One region of the Alteromonas sp. PRIM-21 genome, then DNA from elsewhere that is predicted to be linked to it. Evidence: predicted binding sites of a transcription regulator. Region 1 holds the regulator's gene; each other region holds the start of a gene.

Region 1 (3,183 bases):
CGCCTTTAGTCATCTACTTGTATAGCTTTGTTACCGCTATACAAAATCAATCGCCGGAGCGCACACCTAGCATATGACAGATTGCATAGCTTAGTTCACTACGGTTGAGAGTGTAGAAGTGAAAGTGCTTCACCCCTTCTTTTGCCAGTACCTTCACTTGGTCCATGGCAATATTAGCGCCTATTAGGTTACGAGTGGCTTGATCATCTGCATCAAGACCGTCGAACATCTTGTGCAACCAGCCGGGAACGTGCACGTCCGTAAAGCCAGCAAACCTTACTAACGTTTGGTAGTTAGTCACAGGTAAAATTCCTGGAACTATGTCTAAGTCTACTCCCGCGGCGGCTGCACGGTCTCTAAATCGCAGGTAAACACTCGTATCGAAGAAGAACTGGGTTATCGCTTCGGTAGCGCCAGCTTCAGCTTTGCGTTTAAGGTTTAGCAAGTCGAACTGCGCATTTGGCGCTTCAGGGTGTTTTTCCGGGTAGGCAGCAACTGAAATATCAAAATCGGCAACGTCTTTTAGTAAGGCAACTAAGTCAGAGGCATACATCTCTGTTTTGTCTACCCCTTTAGGCAAGTCGCCACGCAGGGCGACAATACGGCGAATGCCAGAATCCCAGTAGTCTTTTGCAATTTGCTTTAATTCATCACGGCTTGCGTCGACACAGGTTAAGTGAGGAACGGCAGCAACGCCTGTTTGCTGTTGAATACGTTTTACCACATCGTGGGTTCTGTCACGTTCACCGCTATTGGCGCCGTAAGTAACCGACATATAGCTTGGCTTCAGCGGGGCTAGACGTTCAACCGACTTCCACAGGGTTTGTTCCATGGCTTCCGTTTTAGGCGGAAAGAATTCAAAAGATACATCAATATCACGCAGCTCCGACAGGGACTGGTTTAATGCATCGATACCTTGTGCGTAAGAAACCATGGTTTATACTCTCAAAAGTGTAATCTTATAGACGTTTAGACGTCTAAATTAAAGAATATATGTCTAGACGTCAAGAGGTTTACACTGCTCAATTGACCTTTTCGTGAACTTGTTTAGAATTTCTCTTCATAATATAAAAAGAGTAGACCGAGTTAGTACAATGGCAGAATGGAACGGTAAATATATTCACCCCTACGCAGAGCATGGGAAAAAGAGCGAGCAGGTAAAAAAAGTCACTGTCTCTATACCTATTAATGTGCTTAAAGCACTTACTGATGAGCGTACCCGCCGCCAAATCAATAATTTGCGCCACGCCACTAATTCGGAACTGTTGTGTGAAGCGTTTTTACACGCGTTTACCGGACAACCTTTGCCTAACGACGATGACCTGCGTAAAGACAACCCTAATCGCGTGCCGGCTGAAGCTAGGCGCATAATGGAAGAAATGGGTATTGATCCAAGCTTCGAAAATGATGTGTCTGAAGACGACTGATATCTAGCATTAAAGAGAAACGGCCCTGTATTGTATGTTAGCGGATGTAAGTAATTACCTACAACACAGCGCCGTTTTTATGTACCTTTATTCTTCCGGGCTTTCAGGCACTCGTGCAACGCCCGACTCAATAGCCGCTTTAGATACAGCGGTAGCAATACGCTCGCACAGACGTGGGTCCATAGGCTTGGGAATAATATAATCCTTACCAAACGTTAGGCTGTCACTTTTACTTGCGGCTAATACTTCCTCTGGGACGGGTTCTTTTGTAATAGCACGAAGGGCTTCAACTGCCGCCACTTTCATCTCGTCATTAATAGCTGTAGCGCGAACGTCTAGAGCGCCACGGAAAATAAATGGAAAGCACAGCACGTTGTTTACCTGGTTAGGGTAGTCTGAGCGCCCAGTAGCCATAATTAGGTCTTTACGTACTTCGTGAGCGAGTTCAGGCTTTATCTCTGGGTCAGGGTTAGAGCATGCAAATACAATTGGATTGTCAGCCATCAAAGAAAGCGCTTCTGGAGGTAAAACATCAGGGCCTGATACACCGACAAAGATATCTGCGCCTTCCATTACATCTTCAAGGGTGCGCTTATCAGTGTTGTTAGCAAACAGCTTCTTGTGCTCAGTTAAATCTTCGCGACGAGTGTGGATAACGCCTTTTCTATCTAACATGTAGATACGCTCACGCTGGGCACCACACTTAATCAGTAGCTCCATACAGGCAACCGCTGCTGCGCCAGCGCCCATGCAAACAATTTTAGCGTTCTCTATATTTTTGCCCTGAATCTCTAAAGCGTTAAGCATACCTGCGGCGGTTACAATAGCGGTTCCGTGCTGATCATCATGGAATACTGGGATTTTACAGCGCTTAATGAGCTCTTGCTCAATTTCAAAGCATTCCGGCGCTTTGATATCTTCTAGGTTAATACCGCCAAACGTATCAGCAATATTAGCTACAGTATTGATGAATTCTTCCGTCGTACGATGTTTCACTTCAATATCAATGGCATCTAAACCAGCAAAGCGTTTAAATAGAAGCGCTTTACCTTCCATGACAGGTTTTGAAGCTAATGGGCCTAAATTGCCTAATCCTAAAATTGCCGTTCCGTTACTAATAACAGCAATAAGGTTGCCTTTACCCGTATACTTATAGGCATTATCTGCATCTTCGGCGATTTCTCTCACCGGTTCGGCAACACCCGGGCTATAAGCAAGAGCAAGATCGTCGACGCTATCGGCAGGCTTAGATAGCTCTACGCGAATTTTTCCAGGTGTGGGGCTGGCGTGATAGTCAAGTGCGCGTTGTCTAAAATCTGACATGTAAAAAAGTATCCTTAGATGTAGGGTTCATCGGTGTTTTCGTTCACGCTCTGTAGCTATTTTATTATCGTTGTAGTTATAGGTAGATAAACATAAGCGCGTTACAACCAACTAATGACAAAAGTGATTATAAATAGTTGTGAGCACTGGTGTGGTACGTTGGAAACTGCAGACCTAGCGTTAACGCTTTCTGACTTTCCTCACATATCGCTGTTGATATTAGGACTAACATTTAGACCTACATTTATATCCAAAAGCGCCACGAGCCTTTATAGTAAAGCATTATTCATAAAATTAATGCTCACTATCAAGGTGCCGATCGCAACTCTAACACAGCCAATCACTGTGTACATATCTGATCAGAATTCTCAATTATCAATGTAGGTGAGGCATACTAATTAGACCAGTAAAATAAGCCTATAATTGTCATTCA
Region 2 (3,183 bases), on a different contig from region 1:
GCAGGGTAACTACAAGCTAGAAAACCCAGACAACCGTCTATTTGCCTTCGCGTCATATGAAGACGACCGCTTTAGTAACTTTAACTATCAAGCAACGGTAGCAGCGGGTTGGAACCAAAAAGTGCTAGAGAATGATCGCCACACTCTAGAATATTCAATTGGTCCTGGTTACTCGTTCATTGAAACACAAGAAGATGAAAATCTTGATAGCATGATTGTTCGTGCGTCAACAGCGTATTCTTGGAAAATTTCTGACACTGCTAAATTCACGCAAACCGTGAGTACAGAAGTGGGTTCTGACAACACGAAGTCACGTGCTGAATCTGCTCTTACTGCTACGATCAGCGGAAACCTTTCTATGCGTCTTTCGTTCAAATTGGATCACAACACAAACGTTGATGAAGACGTAGAAAAACTTGATACAGAAACAGCTGTAAGCCTAGTTTACAACTTCTTCTAAACTCAACTGAAGCGCCTTGACTGCTCAGTTGTGCGTTGAGGCGTTTAAATGTTTTGCTTAGGTAATTCTTTTCTGCACTGATGCCATAGTGTTGTTTGAGCAGGCTCTTGCATAAAAGGGTTACTGAGTGAAACAAAAGTACAGATACAAAAAACGCTGCATTGTTGCAGCGTTTTTTTAACTAAATATTAAGCAAGTTTTTGATTAAACGTTTTGTTTAATGAAGGATTCTGGTCTTAATAGTGCCGTCAATTTGCTGAAGTTCCGCTAGTGCTTCATAGCCGCGATCTTCTTTAACATCCACTACCACATAACCAATTTCAGAGTTAGTTTGTAGATACTGAGCTTCAATATTGATGTCTTTTTCCGCAAAAGCTTTGTTGATTTGCGTAAGAATACCTGGCTGGTTTTTGTGTACGTGAAGCAAACGCGAACGACCAGTGTGCTCAGGCAGTGATACTTCAGGGAAGTTAACCGCCGACAACGTAGAGCCATTATCGCTGTATTTTGCCAACTTACCCGCTACTTCAATACCAATGTTTTCCTGCGCTTCCTGGGTGCTTCCGCCTACGTGAGGAGTAAGAATAACGTTGTCGAACGCGCGAAGCGGCGATTCAAACTCTTCAGTGTTAGACTTAGGCTCTACAGGGAAAACATCGATGGCAGCGCCGTTAAGATGGCCACTTTCCAGCGCCTTAGCCAGTGCGTCAATATCAACTACTGTTCCGCGAGAGGCATTGATAAGAATGCTGCCTTTTTTCATTTGAGACAGTTCTTTTTCGCCAATCATATCTTGGGTCTGCGGCGTTTCAGGAACGTGTAGCGATACCACATCAGAGGTATTAAGCAGCTTTTCAAGTGACTTCACCTGAGCTGAGTTACCCAGCACTAGTTTGTCTTCGATATCGAAAAATTGAACACGCATACCAAGGTGCTCAGCTAGAATACTAAGCTGTGTACCTATGTGGCCATAGCCGATAATACCTAAAGTTTTTCCGCGAGCTTCGTACGAACCTACTGCGGTTTTTTCCCATTCACCGCGGTGAGCTTTGGCGTTTTTGCTAGGCACTTGGCGAAGCAAAAGAATAATTTGCCCAAGAACAAGTTCTGCAACCGAGCGAGTATTAGAAAAAGGCGCGTTAAAAACGGGAATACCACGGCGCTGCGTAGCTTCAAGGTTAACCTGGTTAGTACCAATGCAGAAACAACCAATAGCAACAAGCTTTTGTGCCGCATCAACTACTTTCTCGGTAATCTGTGTACGTGAACGAATACCAACAAAGTGGGCGTCTTTAATCTTCTCAATTAACTCATCTTCAGGAAGAGAGGTTTTGAGAAATTCAATGTTGCTATACCCATTGCTTTGTAGTGTTTCCAAAGCACTTTGGTGTACACCTTCTAACAACAAAATTCGGATTTTATCCTTCTCTAATGAAACTTTGCTCATGAACTCGCTATCTCTCGCTGATTTAATTGGGGTTGCTGGCAGTGCCAACCATAGGCTCTCATAAATTTTAAGTAGCTAACATCTAAAGATGCACTACCTTATTTGCAACAAAGCCTTAGTTTAGCGCCTGCTATCTAGCGTTTTAGTTACGCTAATTGCTTTAATAATAAAGGTTCATAACCTTAAGCAACATAAACATCTAGCTGTAAAATAGTATTAATTAAGACATCTAGACGTCTAAACGGAAATTAACAGAAAACACGCTAAGTTAAAAGCAGTATTTCGCTTAGCTTTTCAACAAAACGCTAGATTAGGGGCGGTTAAGCCGCCCGTATCACTTGAAGGTTTCAACACCATTGTCGGTTGCACTTAACACTATATCTGCGCCACGTAGCGCAAAAATACCGTTAGTTACTACGCCCGGAATATTATTTATCTTTTGCTCTAACTCACGTGGGTTTAGTATTTCAAGATTGTGAACATCTAAAATAACGTTACCGTTATCTGTTATAACGCCTTGTCTGTACTCGGGGTCGCCACCTAGTTTTACCAGTTCGCGAGCGACAAAAGAGCGAGCCATAGGAATAACTTCTACAGGAAGTGGGAAGTCACCTAAAACAGGCACGCGCTTACTTTCATCTACAATACAAACGAACGTGGTAGCAGCACCCGCGACAATCTTCTCGCGTGTCAGAGCTGCGCCGCCGCCTTTAATCATATGTTTGTGTTCAGTGACTTCGTCGGCACCGTCAATGTAAACTGAAAGGTTGCTAACTTCATTTAACTCGAAGACTTCGATGCCCAAGGCTTTCAAACGCTCGGTAGATGCCTCTGAACTTGAAACCGCGCCTTCAATTTTGTGCTTAATTTTGCCCAGTTCTTCTATGAAAAAATTGACAGTAGAGCCCGTACCCACACCGACAATACTGTCTGCTTCAACATAGTCGATGGCTGCTTTGGCTACGGCTTGCTTTTTTTCGTTCTGATCCATGGTTACTCTCCAACTTATTATGCTTGCAAGTGTAACTTATAAGTGAACATGAACCCATAAGTTCATAGGTTCAATTTGATATAGTGAAATTACGGTTTAGTGAATATAAGTGTGCGAGAAGGGGTCACTATAGCATTGAGCGGTACATCCCACGGCGCAGTGGGCAGGGCATCAACTTCTTGCACATCGTGAGCGATACCTACCAATTTTGGAGTATGCTGATTCAAGGCTGATTGAGTATTTAACTTGCGTTGTGTAAAGCTTAAAGTGCGGTCGTAATAGCCC
Region 3 (3,183 bases), on a different contig from region 1:
GACGGACAGCTAGTAACCATTGCAGATGCAAGCGCGGATGTTACGCAGCAGTTGAAGTTACATAGCATTTCACCTGACACGGCAACGCTAAGCGCGTCTAGTAAACGCTTTTCATTCTCAAGGAGCGTGCGTCGAAGCTGCTTTTATGGCTACTTAAGCGAACGGCCAGATTTAGAAGCGTTAGCGGTAGACCCTAGAGATGCTAATGTCATCTATACCGTCACAGAAGACGCTACCCGTACTGGCGCCTTAAGCCCTCGTTGTGAAACCAAGTACGAAGATACAGGCTCTACAGATTACCCAACCCTATTGGTTAAATTAACCCGCAAGGGCAATGGTGATGTTGAAATGTCAGAAGTACGTCCACTACAATTTCCGAAAGAGTTCGAAGTAGGGAACTTCCCCAATGACGGCATTGAAGGCCTCACTATGGCAGAAGACGGCACTTTGTATTTGGCGTTAGAAAAAGACAAAGCGGGACAGCCACGAGTCTTTACATTGTCTGTCGATAAAGACTTTTTCTCATCGAGCGATTTTGCAACCGTGAGCGAACCAGACCTACAGCTTCCTTCGTTTACCTCTGGTAATCACCCCATAAATGGCTTGGCTTTATATACGCACTCAACAGGCGCATCATATTTATTTGGCGCTGCAAGAAACGACAATGAATTATGGGTAATTGATACCACTGGCAGCAAGCCAACAAAGCGCATTCCCATTATTTTTGATGTTGCCAGTGACCAGAGTTGTGAACAGTACACAATGGATAATTCATCAATGGAAGGGTTAGTCACTATTGATAGTACGCTATGGATAATTAACGATCCGTGGGAAAAGAATTACATGAAAAATGCGACATGTGAGGCGCATAAGACGCGCTATGAAGATTTAGCACCGTTACTGTTTCCGATAGAAATCAATGACGTTTGGTTTGATTAGCGTCTATCTACTCAAGATGACCTTAAAACCGAAAAAGGGTTGCTACCAAGCAACCCTTTCGTTTTTAGCCAACCTGTAAACGCCGCTAAAAAAGCTGACTTTACTTATGCATCGCTGCGAAGGCGAGAAGCAAAAGTCTTTTTGAATTTTGCAAGCTTAGGTGCAACCACCATAGAGCAATACTGGTTCTGCGGATTGTTTTTGAAATAATCCTGATGATAGTCTTCGGCGTCATAGTAGTTATTCACGGCTACTATTTCAGTGACTACCGGGTCGGGCCAAATTTCTTCTTCTGTGATTTGTGCAATAATTTTTTCAGCTTCCGCTTTTTGTGCATCGTCGTGATAGAAAATTGCGCTGCGATACTGAGTACCCACATCATTACCCTGTCTGTTTAGCTGAGTAGGATCATGTAGCGCGAAGAAAATCTCTAGAATTTCACGGTAGCTGATGTTGTCTGCATCAAAGGTTACTTGTACCACTTCTGCATGACCAGTGCTTCCCGTACATACCTCTTCATAGGTTGGATCGGCTTTTTCACCTCCAGCATAGCCAGAAATTGCTTTTTCTACGCCTTCGACAGTGTTGAACGCGGACTCGATACACCAGAAGCATCCGCCTGCTAAAGTGGCCACTTGTAAATTTGCCATAATAAAACCTCTCTTAATCTTTGCTTGTAGTGTGGGTGCCCCTAGGTCACAACACAAGTCATCCAAGCGTGTTTTTTTATCGTATAAACGAATATTAAATAAGAATAACGTGCGACGGCTTAAAACGGTTTTAAACTGCACACGATAAGAGCACTCATAGTGCGCGGCAAACGCGATGTATTCTTTGTTTTTTCCATGTTTGCATGGGCGAAATCGTCTTTTAAGCGATAAGTGTCTTATGTGGCAGAGGTAGGTAGAAGTGATTATTTTTTATGATGGTTATTGCCCCTTGTGCATAGCCGAAATGCGTCATTTACGCAAAAGAGACAAGCATAACAAACTCACCCTGGTCGACATCCAGGCCCCTGATTTTGCAACTCGCTATCCTGCCATGGATTGGCATGCGCTTAACGCCAGAATTCACGGACTTCGCGAGGATGGCACCCTAATTACCGGACTTGATGTTACCCATGAAGCGTGGAAGGCAGTAGGTATGGGCTGGATTTATGCTCCGCTTCGCTGGCCTGTTATTCGTTATGCCGCCGATGCTTTCTACAATGTATTCGCAAAACATAGATATACCATTTCTTACCTTTTAACGGGAAAAAAACGCCAGTGCGACCGCTGTGTACCAGGAGAGCCGAATGGAAAATAACGTACTTATAGTGGGCGCATCTGGCGGTATAGCGTCTGCGCTTATAGAACAATATCGCAGTGCAGGCGCAAAGGTGTTTGCAATAAGTCGTGCAGCTGCATCTGAAAGTAACAACCTAGAGAATGTTTCGTATCATCAAATTTCTGAACAGGATGATAAGCACATTAGCGGCTTTGTAAAACAACTCGCTGAGCAAGGCGTTGTGTTAAATACGGTAGTAATAACAACCGGTTTTTTGCATAACGAAAACGATGGTATTCACCCCGAAAAACGCTTAGAAGATGTCAGTGAGGAAGCCCTGACAGCGTACTTTGCGACAAACAGCATTATTCCCTCTATATGGCTTAAGCATTTGGTCAATGTTATGAGTAAAGAAGGGTCTACCCTTGTTTGCCTAAGCGCGAGAGTAGGGAGCATATCAGACAACGGGCTTGGCGGATGGTATGGCTACCGTGCATCGAAAGCCGCGCTCAATATGTTTGTTAAAACAGCATCGGTAGAGTACAAGCGCAGATTAAAAGACGTCATGCTGGTATGCTACCACCCAGGTACTGTTGATACAGGACTGTCGAAGCCATTCCAAAAAAATGTAGCCGCTAAAAAACTCTTTACACCAGAGTTTACTGCCAAACAACTTGTTCACCACCTTTCAGCGCTTGATCGGGACCAAGCTTGCCATTTTATTGACTGGAATGGTGAAGTGGTAACTTGGTGATACGGTCTATCATCGTTTCAGCAAGTTCAACATCAAGACTTTTTATTTCACTGCTGTTACCATGCTATTTTGGGAATGGTGCAGCGTATTGATACGCCCATAGAGGTAGCAATACAACGCGTTGACGCCACACGTGAGTCATAACAACAAACGCCATCCTAATAATAAATAATACCAGTTCGCTCGGCTTGATTCCGACGAGAATCAAGAACGAACAACAAGTA
Region 4 (3,183 bases), on a different contig from region 1:
ACGGCAAAATTGCTTGAGCAGGCCTCTCAGCAAATGGCTGAGTCAGCCCTTGTATCAACGGCTAGCGATAGCGAAGCGCACGTCAACAAAGAAGAAGCGTTAGCTGAAGAGGTTTCTTCGTTAATTGAAAGTCAAAATTTCAAGACGATTGATAGCGAAAAACAGCATTCACCCGTAGACGTACCTGTTCAGGCAGAAGAAGAAAGTGAGGTAAGTGTTCCTGAGAGTTTAAAAACTCCACTAAAGGATACTCTCGGTTTCCGCTTTCAGGCGCTATTCTTTGAGGTTGCAGGGCTAACACTTGCGGTTCCCTTAACTTCGTTAGGGGGTATCCACCAAATTGAAAAAATAGGCCCTTTATTTGGAAAACCTGACTGGTTTATGGGTGTAATGTTGCACAGAGAGTCTAAACTAAGTGTTGTTGACTCTGCAAAATGGGTAATGCCAGAAAAATACGACGAAAATCTCGCACAATCGCTCAACTACCGATATCTTATAATGTTAGGAGAGAGTGCGTGGGGACTAGCAAGCGAAAAGCTTGTAAACACGGTCAATTTGACTACCGATGACGTAAAATGGCGCGAGTCCACAGGTAAACGTCCCTGGTTAGCAGGGATGGTTAAAGAAAAAATGTGTGCGTTAATTGACGTTGAAGAATTAATATCTATGCTTAACAAAGGCTTAGGCAGTAACGACCAGACGCCATAGTATTGGGAGCCAGGTTCATGAGCGATGAAAGAATGAATAATAACGCTAGCGACAGTAACGATGAAGTCCTTCAATGGGTGACGTATCGCTTAGGTGAAGAAACGTACGGTATTAACGTAATGCAAGTACAAGAAGTATTGCGTTATACCGAAATAGCCCCTGTACCCGGTGCGCCTGATTATGTGCTTGGTATTATTAACTTGCGTGGTAACGTGGTAACTGTCATCGATACCCGTGCGCGTTTTGGGCTACCACCAACGGAAATCACAGACAACACTCGTATAGTGATCATAGAGTCTGACGAACAGGTTGTCGGTATCTTAGTGGATAGTGTCGCCGAAGTGGTGTACTTAAAATCTTCAGAAATCGACAGCGCCCCTAACGTTGGTACTGAAGAAAGTGCTAAATTTATCCAAGGCGTTAGCAATCGTGATGGCGAACTGCTTATTCTTGTCGATTTGAATAAATTGCTCAGCGACGAAGAGTGGGATGAGCTTAGCAATATCTAAACAATGAATAGGCGGCATGTATTGTCTATGTCGCCTACATTTCCCCAAGGGTTACGTCCATGGAATGGCAGCTTGCTGCACCTACCTTAATTGAACTTATCTTGTGCTGTTTTATCATTGTGCTTGCTGTTACTGTAAGTATTCTGTATTCGCACATTAAGCAGTTACGTACAGCTTTAAGCGATAGCGAGCAAAATAGTGCATCGGCCATTGCGCGAATTGAGGCGCTCGCTAACAACGCAAACAATCAACAAACCGAGGCGCAAGCACGCACTCTGGTCATCACTCGCCACCTTCAAGAACTAGACGAAAAGCAAACTGATATAGAAAATCAGCTTCGCGAACTCAAAATGCAAGACCCTTCACTACGTTTATATCAGCGTGCTGCAGACTTAGTTAAGCAAGGCGCCAGTATTGATGAAATTATTGAGGCCTGTGACATTCCTCGCGCTGAAGCTGAGATGTTAATGATGGTGCATAAGCAAAATAGCTAGTTGTTTGTATCGATAGGCTCGCCTTAAAAAAAGAAACGTTTAGACGTCTAGACGTAAAGATGTTGACATATCGCCAGTTATAGACACAATACAGGTATTGTAATTTATCACTGGAGTCCTCTATGCCAATTCGTATTCCTGAGCAATTACCCGCGCAGAATGTACTACTAGGTGAAAATATTTTTACCATGGACATGGACAGGGCTGCCAATCAGGATATTCGTCCTCTTGAAGTCGGCATTCTTAATTTGATGCCGAACAAGATAGAAACGGAAGTGCAGTTGCTTCGCCTGTTGTCAAATACGCCGCTGCAAATAAACGTAGACTTGATTCGAATTGATAATCAAGCACCAAAAAATACTCCCCAATCACACATGGATGCCTTCTACCACGACTTTTCAGCAGTCGCGAACAAAAAATACGATGGCCTTATTGTTACTGGCGCACCCCTAGCGCTCATCGACTATGAAGAAGTGAAGTATTGGGAAACCATGACCAAAATATTGGAATGGGCACAGCGGCACGTTAACTCTACTTTATACCTGTGCTGGGCTGCTCACGCTGCTATGTATCATTTTTATGGTATTACTCGAAAGATTAGAGACGAAAAGTTTTCAGGTGTTTTTCAACATAAAGTGAACGACCCGAACAATGAGCTTTTAAGAGGCTTCGACCCAACTTTTCATGCCCCTCACTCTCGTTACGGGCATATCGATACTTCTCTGTATAACAGTGTCGAAGGCCTTAGCGTTGTGGCAGAATCTGAGGAGGTGGGTGCCTATATAGTAGCGTCAGAAGACAAGCGAATGGTGTTTGTAACAGGCCATCCAGAATATGACCCTGATACGCTTAAAGACGAGTACTTACGGGATATTGCCGCGGGTCAAACCCCAGCAATGCCAAAAAATTATTTTGAAGGGGATGATCCAGCCAAGTCTCCTATTGTACAGTGGCGCTCGCACGGCAGCCTATTGTTTACAAACTGGCTGAATTATTATGTCTATCAGACCACGCCTTACGATTTAAGTCAGCTTGCTGAAAAGTCACAGCCAAAGAGGTAGCACGTGAGCCAAAGAGAAATTTCTAGCGCGCAGGCAACGCTTACAGAAGCCGCTAAAAAACGCATTCTTATATTAGACGGTGCGATGGGCACCATGATCCAACGCCACAAGTTGGAAGAAGAAGATTACCGCGGGACACAGTTTGCAGACTGGCACTGCGACGTAAAGGGTAATAACGACCTATTAGTGCTTACCCAGCCAGACATTATTTACCAGATTCACTGTGATTATTTCGAAGCTGGCGCGGATATTATAGAAACCAATACCTTTAACGCGACGACTATCGCTATGGCCGATTATGATATGCAGGCTCAATCACGGGATATTAATGTGGCTGCGGCTAAGTTAGCGCGTAAAGCTGCCGATGAATTCACCGCAAAAACTCCTGAGAAACCCCGTTTCGTAGCCGGA

Evidence for each region. Region 1 encodes MetJ, which represses methionine synthesis genes. Its sites were predicted from a motif close to TAGACGTCTAGACGTCTA; they were not measured.
Region 2: serA (phosphoglycerate dehydrogenase) is a predicted target of MetJ. The motif match lies at 2,138-2,155, and genes of this name have one in related genera.
Region 3: msrA (peptide-methionine (S)-S-oxide reductase MsrA) is a predicted target of MetJ. The motif match lies at 1,666-1,683, and genes of this name have one in related genera.
Region 4: metA (homoserine O-acetyltransferase MetA) is a predicted target of MetJ. The motif match lies at 1,752-1,769, and genes of this name have one in related genera.

What each region holds. Positions count from the first base shown of each region.
Region 1 covers NZ_JADOEK010000013.1:47,539-50,721, forward strand. Annotated here, with positions in the region: gene metF (methylenetetrahydrofolate reductase) at 47-934, opposite strand; gene metJ (met regulon transcriptional regulator MetJ) at 1,095-1,427, shown strand; gene IW644_RS16695 (malic enzyme-like NAD(P)-binding protein) at 1,515-2,750, opposite strand.
Region 2 covers NZ_JADOEK010000002.1:403,744-406,926, forward strand. Annotated here, with positions in the region: gene IW644_RS06125 (DUF481 domain-containing protein) at 1-460, shown strand, start outside; gene serA (phosphoglycerate dehydrogenase) at 678-1,907, opposite strand; gene rpiA (ribose-5-phosphate isomerase RpiA) at 2,242-2,898, opposite strand; gene IW644_RS06140 (5-formyltetrahydrofolate cyclo-ligase) at 2,988-3,183, opposite strand, start outside.
Region 3 covers NZ_JADOEK010000011.1:129,014-132,196, forward strand. Annotated here, with positions in the region: gene IW644_RS15565 (hypothetical protein) at 1-939, shown strand, start outside; gene msrA (peptide-methionine (S)-S-oxide reductase MsrA) at 1,044-1,589, opposite strand; gene IW644_RS15575 (thiol-disulfide oxidoreductase DCC family protein) at 1,849-2,244, shown strand; gene IW644_RS15580 (SDR family NAD(P)-dependent oxidoreductase) at 2,234-2,959, shown strand.
Region 4 covers NZ_JADOEK010000001.1:132,481-135,663, forward strand. Annotated here, with positions in the region: gene IW644_RS00515 (chemotaxis protein CheW) at 1-708, shown strand, start outside; gene IW644_RS00520 (chemotaxis protein CheW) at 726-1,217, shown strand; gene IW644_RS00525 (DUF2802 domain-containing protein) at 1,277-1,711, shown strand; gene metA (homoserine O-acetyltransferase MetA) at 1,834-2,772, shown strand; gene IW644_RS00535 (homocysteine S-methyltransferase family protein) at 2,776-3,183, shown strand, end outside.